2 regions of the Pseudarthrobacter sp. HLT1-3 genome follow, and region 2 is predicted to be linked to the other one. Evidence: riboswitches for the same ligand, from Rfam matches in the RefSeq annotation. Region 2 holds a riboswitch; the other holds the start of a gene.
The links. Region 2 has a riboswitch for glycine ahead of gcvP (aminomethyl-transferring glycine dehydrogenase). Riboswitches for the same ligand answer to the same signal wherever they lie in the genome.
Positions count from the first base shown of each region.

Region 1: it holds a riboswitch for glycine, as region 2 does, so the genes downstream of both, AC50X9_RS02755 (hypothetical protein) here and gcvP (aminomethyl-transferring glycine dehydrogenase) in region 2, are expected to answer to the same signal.

Region 1 covers NZ_JBWZCJ010000002.1:223,242-226,443, reverse strand. Annotated here, with positions in the region: gene purU (formyltetrahydrofolate deformylase) at 1-348, shown strand, start outside; gene AC50X9_RS02760 (hypothetical protein) at 540-776, shown strand; glycine riboswitch at 972-1,069, shown strand; gene AC50X9_RS02755 (hypothetical protein) at 1,228-1,473, shown strand; gene AC50X9_RS02750 (L-serine ammonia-lyase) at 1,591-2,997, shown strand; gene AC50X9_RS02745 (TspO/MBR family protein) at 3,039-3,202, opposite strand, start outside.
Region 2 covers NZ_JBWZCJ010000037.1:5,314-8,515, reverse strand. Annotated here, with positions in the region: gene AC50X9_RS20030 (MFS transporter) at 1-516, opposite strand, end outside; gene AC50X9_RS20025 (TetR/AcrR family transcriptional regulator) at 600-1,139, shown strand; glycine riboswitch at 1,425-1,523, shown strand; glycine riboswitch at 1,525-1,641, shown strand; gene gcvP (aminomethyl-transferring glycine dehydrogenase) at 1,681-3,202, shown strand, end outside.

The sequences.
Region 1 (3,202 bases), on a different contig from region 2:
GCCCGCTACATGCAGGTCCTCAGCGACGACCTCACCCGCCGGCTGGACGGCCGCGCCATCAACATCCACCACTCCTTCCTGCCCAGCTTCAAGGGCGCCAAGCCCTACCACCAGGCGCACGCCCGCGGCGTGAAGACCGTCGGCGCCACCGCCCACTACGTCAACGCGGAGCTGGATGAGGGCCCGATCATCTCCCAGCAGGTGGTAGAGGTGGACCACACCTTCGGAGCCGCCGACCTCGTGGCCGCCGGACGTGACACCGAGCGGAAAGCTCTGTCCAACGCCGTCCGCTGGCACTGCGAGGGACGCGTCTTCCTGCAGGGCAACAGGACCGTCGTGCTCCGCTGACCCTCCCCCGGGCGCCGCGCCGGCCGGACCGCGGCGCCGCACGGAGCGGACCGCGAGGCCGCCCGCACGCGTTCCCGCCCAGTTGCACCCCGCCACACCGCAGAAGCCCGGCGTGTTCCCCATGACCACGCCGGGCTTTGCCGTGTCCGGGCAGAAGCAACCGGGCAGGAGCGCTCGATATCCACCCGGCCATGCCGTTCCCTCTTCGGCGCCGCCGTGGCACACTGGGGGAACTATCGAGTGACTGGGGGGATTCCACGTCAGGAGATCGTCATGGGCACTGCGATGCACCCCCGCACTTCCTGCAGTTGGCGGGCGGTGAGCAACTCGTGATGATCGGCTGGGCCTACCTGATGGCGGCAATCATGACCATTGACGGGCTCCTGCTGGGACTGCTGCTGCTCAACGTGAAGTGGCCAAAGCACTGAGCCCGCGCACTGAGCGACCCGCTGAACCCAAACCCTTTCCGGCCGGGACGGCCGTCCGGGCCGGTTGACCTGATCCCCGGGCCGCATCCACTTTGCTGGCTAGGAAACATTTCCTGCGTGCGGGCGTAATTTTGGTATGTGGTCCACGCAACAGCTACAGTGTGAGGTGTGTCACCCACAAAAGACACATGCTTTTGATCTGCGGCGGGAGAGTCCTGCCGGTACGTTCGGCAGGCGCCGTAGGAGCAAATCCTCCCCAGGAATCTCTCAGGCCCACGTACCGCCGCGGCGAGGCAACTCTGGAAAGCAGTCCGGTTACCGGGCTCACCGAAGGTGCAAGCGGAACTCTGCAACATCAGGGTCCGCGGAAACTCTCAGGTCACAGACAGAGCGGGGAGGAACCCTACTCAAAGTGGCGCCCTTGGTGCCGCCTGAAATATGGAGTTCCCGCGTGACGAACCAGTCCTGCCCGTCGACATTCGCCGGCCGCCTCACCGGCGCCCGCGTCACCAGCGCCCCCGTCACTGCCGCCCGCCCCACCGGCGCCCGCGTCACCAGCGCCCGCCACACTGCCGCCCGCCGCCAGGCCGACGTCGACACCACTGCGAGCTCATCGGCCACCAAGCCGGGCACCGGCTTCGCCGCCCACTCTCTCTACCCCGGTCCCGCGGATCTCAAGATCCCGCTGCCGGAGTAGCCCTCAACGTGGTACCGGTCCCGGTTCTTGGGGGACCGGAACCGGTACCACCCCGGCCGTTGACCGGTAGTCCGCCGCCGTCGTTCGCACAAGTTGTTCTCACTAAAGGTATTCACCATGGCTGTTGGAGTCTTCGATCTTTTTTCCATCGGGATTGGGCCGTCCAGTTCGCACACTGTCGGTCCGATGCGGGCCGCGGCGGTGTTCGCTGAGGAGTTGAAGGCCTCCGGTGTGCTGGACCGGGTGGCGGGACTGCGGGTGGATCTGTACGGGTCGCTGGCCGCGACCGGGCACGGGCACGGCACGATGACGGCGATCCTGCTGGGCCTGGAAGGCTTCCACCCGGAGCTGATCCTGCCGGCGGAGGTGGAGCAACGCCTCGCGGCGATCGCGGAGACCGGCACCCTGCAACTCGCCGGGGCCGGTGCGGGGGTGGCGCTGCCGTACGGGGTGCAGGACATGGTGCTGCGGCCGCTGACGATCCTGCCGCGGCACACCAACGGGATGACGTTCACGGTCTCCGACGCCGCCGGTGCGGTGCTGCACACGGCGACGTTCTTCTCCGTGGGCGGCGGGTTCATCGTCCGCGAGGGCGAGGAGGACGCGGCGCTGAAGGAACTCGATGAATCCAAGAAGGAACTCCCGCTGCCGTTCCGGACCGCCGCGGAACTGCTGGGCCGCTGCCAGGCCAAGGGCCTCTCGATCGGGGAGATCATGTTCATCAACGAACGCGCCTCCCGCACCGAAGCCCAGATCCGGGAGGGGCTGCTGCACATTTACTCCGTGATGGAGGCCTGCGTCCAGGTCAGCCTGGGCCGCGAGGGCCTGCTCCCGGGCGGGCTGAAGGTCCGCCGCCGGGCACCGGACTGGCACGACCGGCTCCTGAAGGAGGACAAGGACCGGGACCCGAAGTACTGGCAGGAATGGGTGAACCTGATCGCGCTGGCCGTGAACGAGGAAAACGCCTCCGGCGGGCGCGTCGTGACCGCCCCGACCAACGGCGCCGCCGGGATCATCCCCGCCGTGCTCTACTACGCACTGCACTTCGCCCCCGGCATGGACAAAGCCACCCAAACCGACCGTGACGACGTCGTGGTGAAGTTCCTGCTGACCGCCGCGGCGATCGGGGTGCTCTACAAGGAACAGGCCTCGATCTCCGGGGCCGAGGTCGGCTGCCAGGGCGAGGTCGGCTCGGCGTCCTCGATGGCCGCCGCGGGCCTGGCCGAAGTCATGGGCGGCACCCCGCAGCAGGTCGAAAACGCCGCGGAAATCGCGATGGAACACAACCTCGGCCTGACCTGCGACCCGATCGGCGGGCTCGTGCAGATCCCCTGCATCGAACGCAACGCGATCGCCGCCGCGAAAGCCATCAACGCCGCCAAAATGGCCCTCTGGGGCGACGGCACCCACCGCGTCTCCCTCGACGAAGTCATCATCACCATGCGCGAAACCGGCAAGGACATGAGCTCCAAATACAAGGAAACCGCCATGGGCGGCCTCGCCGTCAACGTCGTCGAATGCTGATTCCCTAACGCTCCTGCTTCTTGAGGGCCCAGTCGTGGTCCCTAATTGTTCAGCGCCGCCCACAGGTTCAGGGACGAGGCGAACACCAGCCAGGACAAATAGGGGAGCATCAGGAGCCCGGCGGTGCGGCTGATCGGGCCAAAGCGCAGCACCGTGACAGCCACCGCGATGGCCAGTGACACGATGATGATGAAGCCGACCCAGA
Region 2 (3,202 bases):
GATGGCCACGGCCAGCCGCCGCCGGTTAGGCTCCGGGAAGATGTTGCGGATCAGGGACAGCGTGGAAGGCATCAGCATGGCGCCGAAGAATCCCAGCCCGGCGCGGCCGGCGATCAGCCATTCGGCACTCGGTGCGAAGGCTGTGACAGCGGAGACAAAGGCGAAGCCCGTGCTGCCGATGAAGAGCAGCCGGCGCCGGCCGATCCTGTCGCCGAGGCTGCCCATCGCTACGAGCAGCCCGGCGAGTACCAGCGGATAGGCGTCCACGATCCACAGCAGCTCCACCCCGGAGGCGTCGAGGCTGCGCGCGATGGCCGGCAGCGCAAAGGTCAGGGCGGTGTTGTCGACCGCCACGAGCAGCACCGGAAACATCAGCAGCGCCAGGGCCAGCCAGTCGCGCCAGGGGGCACGCGGCGTCGGGTGCGACGGGGCGCCCGCGGCATGGAGGCGCGGGGTGCCCGCGGCGGAGCTGCCGAGGGTGCCGGTGCTGCTGCGGGTGAAGGAAGTCTCGCTCATGATCTTAACTATACCGTCTGGACGGTACAGTTAAGAAGCGGCCTGTAAAACCCCCAGCCCCGCCGCGGGGCATGATTGGAACCATGGCTAGAAAACCCGTCGCCCGCGAAGCCGTCCTTGACGCCTTCGAATCCCTGCTGATCGAGGAGGGCGAACGCGCCGCGACCCTTGATGCGGTGGCGAAGCTGGCCGGCGTCTCCAAGGGCGGGCTGCTGTACCACTTCCCGAACAAGGAAGCGATGATCTCGGTCCTTCTGGAACGGCTGGACCGGCTGCTCGCCGACGACCTCGCCGCCATGGCCGCCGCCGCGGAAGGCGCGGCCGCGTACTTCATCACGTCCTCGGTGTGGGCGGACACCCCGCTGGACCGGGCTTTCGTCGCTGCCACCCGGCTGGCGGAGGTGGCCCACCAGGAAACCCTGCGCCGGATGGCCGCCGCGCAGGCGGGCTGGCTGGAACTGCTGGCGGCCGACGTCGGGCCAGCCATGGCCAAGCCCGTCCTCTATATGGGTGACGGGCTGTACTTCAACGCCATGCTGGCGCGCGGCCCGGGCGGACCGCTGCCGGCGGTCGGTCCCGACGTCGAAAGCCTGCTCGCCGCACTCGGGCGGCTCCGCGGCTGACGCCCGGCTGGACGCCGGCCGGCTCACTGGCCGGGACCGGCTCGGCCGGCGCCGAGATCGCCGGAGACCTGCGAACTCGCAGGGTAGGGCGGTATATATCAAGCTGTCACCAACAGCTTGATATATACCGAAGTTTACGGCGACCCCGCAGCTGTCCCGCCAATTCGCGCCGGTGGCGGGACCCGCGCTTAACTCTCGCCGGGGCGGGGTCACTAGTTTGCGGACGCGGGCCGGACATAGGACAATGAGTGCTGTGACTGTTGTCACGCCAACTTAATATGCCTTTGATCTGCGGCGGGAGAGTTCTGCAAGTAGGTACAAGCAGGCGCCGTAGGAGCAAATCCTCCCCAGGAATCTCTCAGGCCCACGTACCGCCGCGGCAAGGCAACTCTGGAAAGTAGCAGGCTGTCCTCGGACATGCTGTGCTCACCGACGGTGCAAGCGGAGCCATGCGAGAGCAAGGCAGCGCGGAAACTCTCAGGTCCAATACAGAGTGGGGAGGAACCCGAATCAATGTGGCGCACCCTGCGCCGCCTTAGTTATGGAGTTCCTTGTGACTGTTACCTCAGCCTCCACGTCTTTCGTTGACCGGCACATCGGTGCCCGCCGACAGGCCGACGTCGACGCCATGTTGAAGGCTGTCGGCTACGACACCGTCGACGCGCTCGTTGACACGGCAGTACCGAAGAACATCCGGCAGGATTCCCCGCTGCAGCTCACCGAGGCCCTCAGCGAGGTCGAGGTCCTGGCCGCACTCCGCAAGCTCGCCGCCAAGAACCAGACCGCGGTCCAGATGATCGGGCAGGGCTACTACGACACGCTCACCCCGCCGGTGATCCGCCGCAACATCCTCGAGGCCCCGGCCTGGTACACCGCGTACACGCCGTACCAGCCGGAGATTTCCCAGGGCCGGCTCGAGGCGCTGCTGAACTTCCAGACCATGGTCCAGGACCTCGTTGGCCTGCCGATCGCGAACGCCTCGCTGCTGGACGAAGCCACCGCCGTCGCCGAAGCCGTGCTGATGATGCGCCGGGCCAACAAGAACAAGGCGGCGCACGACGGCAAGACCGTCCTCGACGCCGACGTTCTGCCGCAGACCATCGCGATCGTCAAGGGCCGCGCCGAGGCCCTCGGCTTCGAAGTCGAGGTCGCGGACCTGTCCCAGGGCCTGCCCGACGGCGACATCAACGGCATCGTCCTGCAGCAGCCGGGCGTCTCCGGCCGCGTCTGGGACCAGTCCGGCGTGATCGCCGCCGCCAAGGACCGCGGCGCACTCGTCACCGTGGCCGCGGACCTGCTGGCGCTGACCCTGATCACCCCTCCGGGCGAGCAGGGCGCCGACATCGCCGTCGGCTCCACCCAGCGCATGGGCGTTCCGCTGTTCTTCGGCGGCCCGCACGCCGCCTACATGGCCGTCCAGAAGGGCCTGGAACGATCCATGCCCGGCCGCCTTGTCGGCGTCTCCAAGGACAACGCCGGTGTCCCGGCGTACCGCCTCGCTCTGCAGACCCGCGAGCAGCACATCCGCCGCGAAAAGGCCACGTCCAACATCTGCACGGCGCAGGCCCTGCTGGCCATCGTGTCCTCCTTCTACGCTGTCTACCACGGCCCGGACGGACTGAAGGCCATCGCCGAGACCGCCAGCGGCCATGCCCAGACCATCGCCGCCTCGCTGAAGGCTGCGGGTCGGGACGTCCTGCACACCAGCTTCTTCGACACCGTCACCGTCTCGGTCCCGGGCAAGGCCGCGGAGATCATCGCCGCTGCCGAGGCGCGCGGCATCAACCTGCGCACCATCGACGCGGACACCGTCGGCATCTCCACGGATGAAGCCACGACGGCGGCCATCGTCGCCGACGTCGTCGCCGCGTTCGGCGCCAGCGTGACCGCCGCAGGCACGGACTCTGCGTTTGCGCTGGACGCCGCCGTCGAGCGCACCTCCGATTACCTGCAGCACCCGGTGTTCAACACGCACCGTTCCGAGACCCAGCTGCTGCGGTACATCCGCCGTCTCTCCGACCGGGACCTGTCCCTGGACCGGACCATGATCCCGCTGGGATCGT